3 regions of the Priestia sp. D3YE.R1 genome follow, and region 1 is predicted to be linked to each of the others. Evidence: riboswitches for the same ligand, from Rfam matches in the RefSeq annotation. Region 1 holds a riboswitch; each other region holds the start of a gene.
What was found. A riboswitch is a leader RNA that binds a small molecule or an ion and turns the genes downstream of it on or off. The one in region 1 is predicted to bind S-adenosylmethionine.
Positions count from the first base shown of each region.

Region 2: linked by a shared signal. The riboswitch ahead of ACOZIR_RS15295 (hypothetical protein) and the one ahead of ACOZIR_RS23210 (phosphoadenylyl-sulfate reductase) in region 1 are both predicted to bind S-adenosylmethionine.
Region 3: linked by a shared signal. The riboswitch ahead of ACOZIR_RS15755 (bifunctional homocysteine S-methyltransferase/methylenetetrahydrofolate reductase) and the one ahead of ACOZIR_RS23210 (phosphoadenylyl-sulfate reductase) in region 1 are both predicted to bind S-adenosylmethionine.

Region 1 is NZ_JBLTHW010000004.1:293,446-298,031, forward strand. Features, by position in the region: gene ACOZIR_RS23200 (VOC family protein) at 1-8, opposite strand, end outside; gene cdaS (sporulation-specific diadenylate cyclase CdaS) at 106-732, opposite strand; SAM riboswitch class I at 1,046-1,148, shown strand; gene ACOZIR_RS23210 (phosphoadenylyl-sulfate reductase) at 1,403-2,116, shown strand; gene ACOZIR_RS23215 (inorganic phosphate transporter) at 2,136-3,215, shown strand; gene sat (sulfate adenylyltransferase) at 3,268-4,419, shown strand; gene cysC (adenylyl-sulfate kinase) at 4,432-4,586, shown strand, end outside.
Region 2 is NZ_JBLTHW010000002.1:608,753-613,338, reverse strand. Features, by position in the region: gene ACOZIR_RS15305 (VOC family protein) at 1-364, shown strand, start outside; gene ACOZIR_RS15300 (M20/M25/M40 family metallo-hydrolase) at 383-1,996, opposite strand; gene ACOZIR_RS15295 (hypothetical protein) at 2,462-2,704, opposite strand; SAM riboswitch class I at 2,773-2,874, opposite strand; gene ACOZIR_RS15290 (M20 peptidase aminoacylase family protein) at 2,937-4,091, opposite strand; partial or broken gene ACOZIR_RS15285 (GNAT family N-acetyltransferase) at 4,139-4,586, opposite strand, start outside.
Region 3 is NZ_JBLTHW010000002.1:702,645-707,230, forward strand. Features, by position in the region: gene metH (methionine synthase) at 1-1,353, opposite strand, end outside; gene ACOZIR_RS15755 (bifunctional homocysteine S-methyltransferase/methylenetetrahydrofolate reductase) at 1,354-3,192, opposite strand; SAM riboswitch class I at 3,300-3,406, opposite strand; gene ACOZIR_RS15760 (amino acid/polyamine transporter II) at 3,751-4,586, shown strand, end outside.

The DNA.
Region 1 (4,586 bases):
ATTGCCATATGCATCACCCGTATCTATAGTATGTAAAAACTATGAAATATATTAAAGAGAAAGGATAGAGAAGTCAAGATAGGGCTGCTTATCAGGAAAGAGCCCTTAAATCATATTTTTGCTGGAGTGAATAGGATAGAGGCTTCCATCAAGAGCAAACGAAATTTTACCTGTTTCTTCGGATACAACTAAAATTAATGCATCCGATTTTTCCGACATTCCAATGGCTGCACGGTGACGTGTTCCCAATTTTTTGTTCGTTGAAATAATAGACGAGAGAGGTAAAACATTAGCAGCTGAAATAAGCTGATTATTTCTAATTAGGACGGCTCCGTCATGTAAGGGTGTCCCTGGATAGAACAGTGTCTCAACTAGCGTAGCGCTGACAGGAGCTTGAATAGGTATTCCTTTTTGAATAAGAGGATCTACATTTTGTTCCCGTTCAATGACAATTAAGGCGCCATGACGTTTCTCAGAGAGGTTATGAATAGCTAAGGACAGAGCAGCATATTCAAATGTATAAGGCGATAAGTAATGACGCAAGTAATAAGAGGCGGCCGTAGCTTGAACATCTTGAAATAACCTTCTCATCTCCTCAAAATCACATAGGATACAATGATCACTCGTGTCTAAATGTTTAATTAAATTAGAGGCTTCAGTTGAAATCTGCTGTAAATATGTTTGCACATTATTTTTAATTGTATCGTCTAATTGAAAGGATTGTCTCTCCATCGTATATAGCTCCTATCTGTCAGTCAGTGTTATCTGTAATGTGTGCTAATGCGGATGAATTATCCGTAAAGCTTATAAATCCGTTATTAATTTTATAGAGAGGTTTTGCATTTTATTTAGTAAGAGAACATCAAAAGTTGGAGAAAAAAGAAAGCGTTTTATAAACTGATATGTTCACATTTGGGTTAAATTTACATATGTTGTTTTAAATAAAAGTATAGATATTTCTGTGAATTTAAAGTATAGTTTTCTTATCGGATATATGATTTTTAATGTTGACAAATATTCTAAATATGCTAAAATTTTTAAAAAATGCTTATCAAGAGTGGTGGAGGGATCTGGCCCGCTGAACCCCGGCAACCTGCTTAGCAAGGTGCTAATTCCAGCAAAGTGTGTATCATTTTGAAAGATAAGGTGAAAATCTATTGCCTACCCAGTCTTTCAATACGGAAGACTTTTTATTTTGATATAGCGCAAGCGATAATTTGAGTAGGGAAACTAGTGACTGTAACCCCCGACTTAATACAAATCTTTGAACACGTCGAAGCAAAGTAAGAAGTAAATAGTTTCGCTGACTAGACACACTAGAGGCGGTTTTATCCAATTCTAGTGGGTAAAACCGTCTTTTTTTATTGGATAACGCGGATAACTAAGAATTGGAGTGAAGAAAATGGCAGACTTATATACGTACGAAAACTGGAATGATACATTTCCAGAGTTCGACAGTGAAGATGAAACAAAAGGAGCCCTTTCAGCATTGCAGTGGGCGTATGATACCTACGGAGATTCAATCATTTATGCATCAAGCTTTGGGATCGAAGGGATCGTGTTAATTGATTTAATTTCAAAAGTGAAAAAAGATGCTGAAATTGTCTTTTTAGATACGGGCGTTCATTTTAAAGAAACATATGAAGTGATTGATGCAATTAAAGAACGCTTTCCTGATTTGCGTATTCATATTAAAAAACCGGATTTAACGCTTGCAGAACAAGCCGAGAAACATGGAGATGAGCTTTGGAAGAGTCAGCCTAACCTATGCTGTCAAATTCGAAAAATCATCCCGCTAAGGGAATCTCTTGCTCCTTATGATGCGTGGATTTCTGGTTTGAGACGCGAGCAGTCTGAATCTCGTGCCAACACGAATTATTTTAATAAAGATGAGAAATTCAAGAAAGTTAAAGTCTGCCCGTTAATTCATTGGTCTTGGAAAGAGGTTTGGCGCTATGTGTATAAGCATGATTTACCATATAACAAACTTCATGATCAAGGATACCCAAGTATCGGCTGTGAGCCCTGTACCGCACCTGCCTACAATGTAGACGATTTACGTTCAGGAAGATGGGCAGGTACACAAAAAGTTGAATGCGGATTACACGAATCTTAAATACGAAAGAGCTGAATAAATGATGCTTTTATATGTTGCCTTTATCATTGCACTTTTTTTTGCAATGAATATTGGGGCAAGCGGTGCAGCAGCTGCTATGGGCGTTTCATACGGCTCCGGTGCGATTAAAAAGCGAAGAGTAGCCCTTTTCATCTGTGCTGTAGGTATTGTGCTCGGAGCCATTATCGGAGGCGGTGAGGTGGTAAAAACTATCAGTTCAGGTATCATACCTGAAAAATTGCTGTCAGTAGAATTAGTTATTATCATTCTGGCTGCTGCAACGCTGTCACTCTTTTTCGCAAATTTAATTGGTATCCCTCTATCAACAAGTGAAGTAACGGTTGGCTCAGTTGTTGGAGTAGGAGTAGCTTATCAATCTCTGTATGTGGAAAAACTTTTAGTTGTAATGTCTTTTTGGATTATTGTTCCGCTGGTTTCATTTGTCATTGCTTTTTTGATTGGAAAAGTGATGAAACGCAGAGCCTATAAAAAGGAAGCAGAGGGAAATTGGAAAAGAGTTTTAACGATTTTAGTTATAGCGACGGGATTCTTTGAAGCCTTCTCAGCTGGAATGAATAACGTGGCAAATGCTGTCGGTCCGCTGGTAGGAGCTGGATTAATGGATGCTACAACGGGTGTCATATCAGGAGGATTGGCAGTGGCGCTTGGAGCTCTTTTATTAGGAGGCCGAGTTATTGAAACAAACGGAAAAAAAATTACTCGCTATTCTGTAGGAGAAGGTTGTATTATCTCGGGTACTGGTGCTTCTCTTGTTACAGCAGCTTCACTTTTTGGTTTGCCAGTACCGCTTACACAGGTCACTACATCTTCTATTATTGGAATAGGGGCAGCGAAAACGGGATTTACGAAAGAACAGCGCGAAGTGGTCATTCAAATGTTAAAGGTTTGGGTGGTATCCCCTGTATTTTCACTCGTAATCTCATATGTTCTTGTGAAATTAGTACTTGAAAGCGACTTATATTCATTTGTGGTGCTAGCTAGTGGCTGCATTGCCACAGCAGGTGTTCTAAGCTTAGCTAGAACGACTAGAAGAAAAAGAGCAAGCTTGCAGTCGGAAAAAGAAAAAATGACTGCGTGATTCAAGTGCTTTTTATTATATTGCGTTAATTACTTAAGGAGGATTTTACAAAATGACAACAATTCAAGCACACGGTGGAGAATTAATTAATTTATATCAACCAACATATGACTACACTTCACTAACAAAAGAAATTGAAGTAGACAACATGGCCCTAAGTGATTTAGAACTAATTGGAATTGGTGCTTACAGCCCAATTACAGGGTTTTTAGGAGAGAAAGATTATCAATCAGTTGTTGAAAATATGCGTCTAGCAGATGGAACTGTATGGAGTATTCCTATTACTCTTCCCGTAACAGAAGAGCAAGCTAAAGAATTAAACATTGGCGACAAAGTAAAGCTAGTTCAAAGCGGTGTGACATATGGGGTTCTAGAAGTTTCTGAAGTATATACGCCAAATAAAGAAAAAGAAGCGGAAAATGTGTACCGCACAGCAGAACTTGCCCACCCTGGTGTGAAGAAAATGATGGAACGCCCAAATGTATATGTAGCAGGTCCAATCGTACTTGTAGAACGTACGCCTAAAACGCGTTTTGAAAAATATTATCTAGATCCGACTGAAACAAGAGCAGCATTTGAAGAGCGCGGTTGGAAAACGGTTGTTGGATTCCAAACTCGTAACCCTGTTCACCGTGCGCATGAATATATTCAAAAAACAGCATTAGAAATTGTAGACGGCCTGTTTTTAAATCCACTTGTAGGAGAAACAAAGTCAGATGATATCCCAGCAGATATCCGTATGGAAAGTTATGAAGTACTTTTAGAGAACTATTATCCTAGCGATCGTGTAGCTTTGGCAGTTTTCCCTGCTGCAATGCGCTATGCTGGACCTAGAGAAGCTATTTTCCATGCAATGGTTCGAAAAAACTTTGGATGCACGCATTTCATTGTAGGCCGTGACCACGCTGGTGTTGGTGACTACTATGGAACATATGACGCACAAAAAATCTTCAGTAACTTTACGGCAGATGAATTAGGAATTACACCTTTATTCTTTGAACACAGCTTCTACTGCAAGAAGTGTGAAGCGATGGCATCAACGAAAACATGCCCTCACAGCAAAGAAGATCATATGATTCTATCTGGAACAAAGGTACGTGAAATGCTTCGTAACGGAGAAGTGCCACCAAGCACATTCAGCCGTAAAGAAGTAATTGAAGTGTTAATTAAAGGATTAGCAAAACAAAAAGTATCTTCAAAATAAGGAGCGGTTGAAGTGAGCAAATCAACAAACATTACGTGGCATGATGCTGGAATTACAAAAGAGGAAAGACGCGAGCAAAATAATCATCACAGTTTTGTATTATGGTTTACGGGTCTTTCGGGTTCAGGTAAATCTACCGTGGCAAACGCAGTGGCAAAAGCGCTTTT
Region 2 (4,586 bases), on a different contig from region 1:
TGAATGGGGTGAACCAGAAGAAAAACGCAAACCAAAGCTAGCTGCTCTTTCTTCCCACCAAGCTGGTCAGCTGCAGCTAAAAAATATTTACTGTGCTGTACATAACCTCGAAAAATCCATCAGCAAGTGGACGAAACTGCTGGGCGTTCAGTCTGGCGAAAGCTACAAAGACTCTTTACTTGATGCACGTTGCCAAAAACTATATATCAATGGAGGAAACCTTATCTTTTGTAGCGGAACACATGGCGTTGTCCATGATACATTAAAAAAAGTTGGAGAACGTCCATTTTTGGTTGAATTGGATCACGCTCTAACATCGCAACAAATTACCGTACAAGGAGCTTCTTTTAAATTCAACAAATAAACATCCGCAAGCGGATGTTTATTTCTGTGCTTCTTTTATAGCTTGATAAATGAAGTGAGGCAAAATTTCAAAGGAATACTGAACGTCTAATCTTTCGGTCCATTGGTGCGCATCTCTTCCCAGCGGTCCAATATTCAGCACCGGCATCTTCAGCTCCTCTAGCTCTTCTAGCGGGATATGATACCCTTTATTCCATAGCGGCATGTTTGCTACTAACGTGTTAAATGTATGAAGCGGATGCTGCAGGCTGGCATAGCTTAAATCCGAAATTCCCCCAAAATAACTTTGTTCAACTAGCTCCACCTGAAATTGCTCTTTGGCAGTTTCCTGTACGTTTGACAAAATCCCTTGTACAAACGGATCATCATGTGAACAAACGGCCGGATAAAAAGGCGGGGTAAAAAATAAGACCATCATCGGAGCTGCTTCTTTACATAAACCAGCTAAAGTGTTTACTAATTTAATGGTTTTATTTCTGTCATCATCTTCTTGTGCCAAAAGTGCTTCTTCCATTTCTTGCACATATTTTTCACCGTGCTGTTTGACTGCATGAGTATAAAGTTCTTCATACGTCCATACGTTCACTTCAAGAGATGAACCCTCCATTCCCGCAGCATACTGCCTAGCGGCTTTATTATAATGTTTTTTTACATTCAAAGCCGCTTTGTGAGCCGATTTCAACAGCAGATCTGTCACCTCTTTAAGAGAGCGGTTTAACATAAATAAATTAAACAATACAACGGCAGAGTGCGGAACTTGAACTGAATACTCTTCTTTTAAATCTTTTTGTATCAGCACCGTAGGAGGTGGACTCGTTTCATCTCTTACTTTTTCGCAAAAATCAACGTTTAATTCTATTTCTTTTGTTAAATAAGAAGCTAGTAAATTAGCATTCAAACCAGCTAGCGGTTCCCCTACGTGAGTTTCTTTTCCATAACACAAGAAGCTTGGCATGATCTTGCCAATCGATCCTGAGTACACATAATTCGTTTGATCTCCAGGATAGCGGCTGAACACTGGTTCTGCATTTAGCATGAGAGAAAAATCCAGCTGATGTTTGCGCGCAAGTTCTAAAAGAACAGGCACTGCTTTTCTCATTCCGAGCGAATTTACTTCTTCATCTGGCACTGACAGCAGCAGGATGTTTCCGTCAAACTCCCCGTTGCATGCTCGTTCAATCATACTGATATGCAGGGCAATGCCTGCTTTCATGTCCATCGTTCCTCGGCCAAAAAGCCAGTCTCCTTTTATCATATCTTTTTGTACGTGCGCCGGAACTTGTTCCATATGGTTATAAAAAGTACTCGTTAACGTATCAGCGTGAAAAGCATCCTTTTTCCACTGTCCATAATCTTGTACATCCACTACATCGTAATGACTTACTAATACAACTGTTTTATTCTTATTTTTCCCTTCAACAAAAGCTGTGACAATCGATCGCCCATCTCCTGTTGAATGAAGCTCGACTTGCTCGTTTTTGTGAAAGTAAGGCAGCTTCAATAAATAAGACGCTATCGATTCAGCCATTTCCACTTCTGCCATCGTTCCTGTCACGCTAGGTATAGAAACCAATTCGCTTACAAGCTTCTTTAACTGTTCTTTTGTTTGATACAAAGATGTTTTGTTCGACATACCCTTCATCTCTTTCCTTTTTCTAAATTTTCCATCAAACAAAACGATTCGTCAATCCCTTTGACAGAGACCCTTTCATTCTATCCCTATGTATCATAGTATGCGCTGCCTTGACGCACATGATAAAAAAAGAGTGCGCGGCTAGGGCTAGCACCGCACACTCTTTTTTTACTTTTCGTCATCTTCTAAAAAGTCTAGGATACGATCAATAAGCTGTTCGCTTCCTGCATCGTTCCCATGTTCAAGAGACATTTCCATTTCAATGCTCCTTTCATAAAATATTCTTGTTTTATAACATACCACAATTCATTTCGAATGTAACCTTTAATTTGTGTAAAAATTTCGACAATTTATGATTAATTTTAAAACTTAGTGAGTAATGATTATACCCACCAGATTCTTCGATTGTCAAAAAACATGCTTTCTATTTAAAAACACTTTAAAAATAGAGGCGCGAGAAGACTTCTATAACAGACAGCCTACTCGCTCAAGCTTGGAACAGCATGATGAATAAATTTCTAGTTCATTTGCTTTTTGTACATCTTTAATATCTATGCCTACAGCATATGTACGAACTTGGTTTTCGACCACAATTTCGTAAAATGTTTCTAATTCACGATAAGCTACTTCATAATGCTTTCCTAATAATTTCACGGCTTCCTTTAATGCTTTCTCTCCTGTATGTGCTGCTACTGCTGTATGACTCATAAAACCCTCTCCTTTTAGAAAAATAAAAAAAACTCATTTTGCTTTGATGCAAAATGAGTTTTTCACCCGTTTTATCACCCAAAGCACATGCTTTGCTGGTAGGAGCACCTTACATTCGTAGGTTGCTGTGGAGTCAAAGAGCCAGATCTCTCGTCCACTCGTGATAACTTTTTAATTTAAAATTTATTTTATCAAACAATTTCATCCGCGTAAATAGAAAAATAAAAATATTTTAATTTTTCGGGTAATGGAATGAATTCAAAAAATGAAAACTTAGATTAGCAAAATAAGAAGCTGCTACAAGTAACGCCTCTTCATTTAATGAAAAAGAAGGATGGTGCCATTCATATTCTCCAGCTGTACCCATCCATACAAAAAATCCTGGTACATGCTGCTGATATACGGCAAAATCTTCTCCTCCAGGCGATTGTTCAGCTTCTACGACTTGATAACTAAGATCCTCTGCAGCGTTAATAGCCAGTTTTTCCAGCGTATCATCATTGTTTACTACAGGAAGATATGGATACCATTTAACGTCTACTGAAGCCCCGAAAGCTGCTCCAATCCCTTCAGCAGTTCGTTTCATAAGAGCCGGTATTTTTTCTCTCGCTTCTTCTTGAAAGGTACGCACCGTTCCTTCAAGCGTTACTTTGTCAGGAATGACGTTCCACGAGCTCCCTCCATGAATTTGAGTTATGCTGACAACAACATTTTGAAATGGGCTGAGATTACGGCTGACAATGGTTTGTAAACTAGTCACGATTTGACCAGCAGCAGCAATCGGATCTACTGTTTTTTCTGGAATACCCGCGTGACCTCCTACTCCTTTGACGTCAATTTCAAAACGATCAACACTTGCCATTAAAGGTCCCGATTTGATACCAATGGTTCCTACAGGAAGATCCGGTTTGTTATGCATCCCAAATATCGCTTCTACTCCGTCGAGCACACCTTTTTCAACTAGCATTTTTGCCCCGGAAGCCGTTTCTTCGGCCGGTTGAAAGATAAATCGAACCGTACCGCAAAGCTCCTGCTGACGTTCTTTAAGAAGAATGGCTGCTCCGATTATAGAAGCCGTATGAAAATCATGGCCGCATGCGTGCATAACACCGTTTACTTTAGATGCAAATGGCAGATTGGTTTTTTCTTCAATTGGCAGCGCATCAATATCAGCTCGAATTGCGATAGTAGGTCCCGGCTTTCCTCCCGCGATTTCCGCTACTGCTCCTACGTCTAATTGGAATACATCTGCTATAGAAATATCATAGTGCTTTAACCACTTTTTAATACGTTTAGTTGTTTCATATTCTTTCATTGAAAGCTCTGGAAACCGGTGCAGCTCACGGCGTATGTCTATCAGCGTATTTAGTAGTAATTGATCTGTCATATTTATCACTCTTTCACATTTCTTAATTTGGAGAACTTCTCTATCTTTTACGATAAAGAGGGTACCTCATTGAGTTTTTTATAAAGAAATACGGTCGTATAGTCTTCTGCAAGGTGCTTTTCTTTAGCTTGAACATATCCTTTTCGTTCATACATTTCAACTAACCAAGGATGTTCTTTTGCTGTTCCTAAAGACACACCTGGTGATTTAAACGTATTTTTTATTACCTCTTCCTCTACTAGACGCAGCAGCTTAGATCCAACGCCTTGCCTGGCAAACGACGGGTCTACTGCAAACCACCAAAGATGCGGAACAGCAAACAGACCTGGATGTTCTCCCAAGGCATTCGTATCGACACAGTAGCAGCGATTCTTTTCTCTTCTTCATATACATAGCAAAGGTTTTGAGAAATATTTTTCTTAACGAGAGCAAGATCAGCAGTAGCTGCTAAGAAAGGAATGCCTAGCTCTCGAATAGGCTTATATGCTTGTAGAG
Region 3 (4,586 bases), on a different contig from region 1:
TTTTTTTACTAGCGGTAAGATTGCATCAAAACGCTCTTCACCATCTTCTAGGTTAATGGAGTTAATAATAACCTTACCTTGTGAGTACGTTAAAGCTTTTTCAATAACTTTCTCGTCGGTTGAATCGATTACAAGAGGAACCTTCACTTTTTTTACAACTTCTTGAATAAATTCCTCCATGTCTTCCATTTCTTCACGGTCTGGATCTGCTAAGCAAATATCGATAACGTGAGCACCATTTTTAACTTGAGCACGCGCAATTTCAGATGCTTCTTCAATTTTTCCTTCCGCAATCAGACGCTTGAACTTGCGAGAACCGATTACATTCGTACGTTCTCCCACAAAAAGAGGGCGCATAGAATCGTCATATACAAGTGGTTCAATACCGGTGACAGCATGGTTATGCTCGGAGCGATCAAGCGAACGAGGCGCAACCTCTTTTACCGCTTCAACCAGTGCTTTAATATGAGCAGGCGTTGTACCACAGCATCCGCCTACAAAGTTCAGCCAGCCTTTATCAGCAAACCCTTTAATTTTTTGAGCAAGCAGCTCAGGGGATTCATGATAATTGCCTTCTTCATCCGGAAGTCCAGCGTTTGGATAACAGCTAACTGCTGAAGTAGCTAGGTTTGAAAGAGAGCGAATATGATCTGTCATAAATTCAGGGCCTGTCGCGCAGTTAAGTCCGACTGAAAGAGGCTTCATGTGTTCCAGTGATAAGTAAAAAGATTCGATATCTTGACCAGCGAGAGTTGTTCCCATAGGCTCAATTGTTCCTGAAATCATAATCGGAACTTCTATTTTTAGTTTTTCAAACGCCGCTGTAATACCTAAAAATGCGGCTTTTACGTTCAGCATGTCTTGGCAGGTTTCGACTAGAAGTAAGTCAACGCCGCCGTCTAACAAACCCCGAACTTGCTCTTCGTACGATTCTACTAGCTCAGGGAATGTAATACCTCCGGTAACAGAGAGAGTTTTAGTGGTAGGACCGATAGCTCCAGCTACGAACCTAGGCCATTCGGGAGTTGAATATTTATCGCGGGCTGCACAAGCAAGCTTCACAGCTTCGATATTCAATTCATACGCCAAGTGGCCTAAATCGTATTCATCAAGTACGGTAGATGTTGAGCCAAACGTATTGGTTTCAATGATGTCAGCACCTGCTGCAAAGTACTCTTCATGAATGCGCTGAATCACATGAGGCGCTGTACGGGTCAAATATTCGTTACAGCCTTCATATTCTTCGCCGCCAAAATCTTCAGCGGTTAAATCAGCATCTTGAATCATCGTTCCCATTGCTCCATCGATGACGAGTATTCGCTTCTTTAGTTGTTGTTCGATAAGTGAGCTCATTTATATCTTCCTTTCTGATGTAACGAGTTGCTTGTCATGAATATAGCGTGTTAGAATTTCGGTCATTTCATAGCGCATAAACGGCGTAATTAAGTAAATACCGTCAAATAACTCATATGCTGTATCAATTAAGTTTTTTGCAATCGCAAGGCCTTCGACTTCGCCGCGAATCCGGTCATTTCCCGTTGCGTCCATGCGTTCTAGAATATCTTCTGATAATTTAATTCCAGGTACTTCATGGTGAATAAATCGAGCATTTCTTGCGCTTGTTAACGGCATGATCCCGATGTATACCGGTGTTGTTAAATGTTTGGTTGCTTCATATACCTCTTCAATTTGCTTAGTTGAATAGAGAGGTTGAGTAATGAAATAGTGAGCCCCGCAGTCGATTTTCTTTTCCAAACGCTGAACGGCTCGGTCTAAGTGACGCACGTTTGGGTTAAAGGCAGCTGCAATGGAAAAATTGGTTTTTTGACCAAGCGGTTTGCCGGAATAAGATAGTCCTTCATTAAACTGAGCAATTAAACTAATCAAGTCAAATGAAGATAAATCGTAGACCGAAGTGGCGCCAGGGAAATCGCCAACTTTTGACGGATCACCGGTAATTGCAAGCACTTGATTCATTCCTAACGTATGAAGTCCCATTAAATGAGACTGAAGTCCAATTAAATTTCGGTCGCGACAGGTAATATGAATAAGCGGTCGTGCTTTTGTTTCTTGCTGCATCAGTGTTGCCATTGCTAAGTTGCTGATGCGAGGTGAGGCTAGAGAATTATCAGCTAATGTAATAGCATCTACTCCGACTTTATCAAGTGCTTTTGCGCCTTCTAAAAATTTCGTCGGACCAAGCTGTTTAGGAGGATCTAGCTCAACGATAACCGAGCGGCGTTTCTTCACAATTTCGTGCATATGAGGTTTATCCTGCTGCTCACGCTCTTGAACCGTAACGGCTGGTCTCATTTTAACGACTTTGCTTGTAATCGGAGGCAGGTCTTTTAAAGCAGACGACATTGCGCGTACGTGAGCTGGTGTTGTACCGCAGCATCCTCCAATTAAGCGAACCCCTTGTTCGCGGAATAAACGCGCGCTTTCTACAAAGTAGTCTTCATTCGTTTCATATTCCAGCTTTCCTTCCACATACGCCGGAAGGCTGGCGTTAGGGTAAGCAGATAAGAAAGCACGATCGGGAAGCGGTACTTCTTCAAGAGACTGAATCATATGATAAGGACCTAAACGGCAGTTAAGTCCGACAACATCTGCTCCTAACTCTTCTAATTCTTTTAATGCATCTGCTAAAGGACGGCCATCTTGCAGTACGCCGATATCATGCAGGGAAACGTGGGTAATAATAGGCTTATCCGTTTCTTTTCTCGCCAGGGTAAGAACGGTCTTTAATTCTTCAAAATCATAGTATGTTTCAAATAAAAGGCCATCCACGCCTTCATTTAAAAGCCAAAACATTTGTTCACGAATGCTTCGCTTAACCTCTTCTAAACTAATAGCGTTTTTTTGGAAAGAACGAATTCCGCCGAGTGTACCAACTACGTAAGCCTGATCTTTTGCAGCTTGTTTCGCTAATTTTACACCAGCAACATTGATATCTTTGACTGAATCTTCTAATCCATAACGGGCAAGTTTTTGATAATTAGCAGCGTACGTATTTGTTTGAATAACGTTTGCACCAGCTTCTACATAGGCTCTGTGAATACGAGAAACCTCTTCTGGTTTGGTGATGTTTAGTTCTTCAAAGCAGCTGTCAATACCGTGTGAGTAAAGGAGGGTACCAGTGGCACCATCCCCAATTAAAATTTTAGACTTTAAATCTTCAAGTAACCCCATGTCAAAACCTCCTTAAATTGTTCCGCTTCTATTTCACGAGTGATTCGTTTTATGCAATATGCCGATAAAATAGAAAAAGTCTTCTTAAGAAGAAGACTTTTTTCGCCTTCTTATCTTCCAAGCAATAAATTGCTTGCTGGATTTAGCACCATGTCTCTAACGACTGGTTGCTGAGGTTTCAAAGGGCCAGTCCCTCCACCTCTCATGATAAGAATCAATTGTATATAATTGAAACATATTTTTTTAAATAGAAAGAATACTTATTTAATAATTTATCTGATTTTTAGAAATTATACAACAGTAAATTGTGAATTTCCAGCAAATATTGAGGAAAATTTAAAAGCTAAAGGGAAAATATCCGTATATTTTGTTTGAAAATGACTGTTATGTTAGGGGTTAAGGAGTTTTTTGTGAGAAATACAAAAAGAAAATGAAAAATAAAAAATAAACGAAAAGGCACCAGCGCTGGGAGATGCGTCGATTTATACGTAAAAAGGCTCGTCTTTTTTTTATCGCTTCTACATATAGTGAACTATGAAGGGTAGAAGGGTGATGGGCATGAAAAGGTGGAAACTCACGCTGCAGGTTGCTGCTACGTATGTAGGCACCGTTGTAGGAGCCGGTTTTGCAACAGGCAAGGAAATCGTTCAATTTTTTACACAGTACGGGGAACTTGGAATGGTTGGAATTTTGGTCAGCGGCTTGTTTTTTATTTGGCTAGGTTCGAAAATGATGCTGCTTTCGCACGCAATTGGGGCTTCTTCTTATCAGCAGCTTAATACATATTTATTTGGTGATGTGCTTGGAAAAGTTGTAAACGGTGTAATGATTGTCATTTTATTTGGAGTAACTTCAGTCATGCTAGCGAGTACGGGGGCAATAGGAAAAGAACAGTTCGGGCTGTGGCCTCCTGTTGGGATGATTTTTACAATTGTTTTAACTTATATATTTATCGCAAGGGGAATTAACGGTATTTTAATGGTTAATTCTCTTGTTGTCCCGATGATGCTTTCATTTGCTTTTATCATTTTTGTGCCAAATATCAGCTATTTCTCACTGATTCAAACGAAGCCGGATTTAACGCTCGTCACACAGTGGAAGTGGGCGGTTAGTCCCTTTTTATACATTTCCCTAAATCTAGCTTTGGCTCAGGCCGTTTTGGTTCCATTAGGAAGTTCCGTGAAAGATAGGAGCGTGATTAAAAAAGGGGCCGTAATAGGAGGATGCGTACTTACGTTTATGCTTGTTTCTACTCATCTTGCCCTTTCCAATTTGCCTTATTCATTTCAACTTGATATTCCGATGAGTGCCGTTGTTAAAAATATCTCAGCGTGGGTGAATGTTTTATTTACGGTAGTTGTGTTAGGCGAGATTTTTACTACATTGATTGGAAA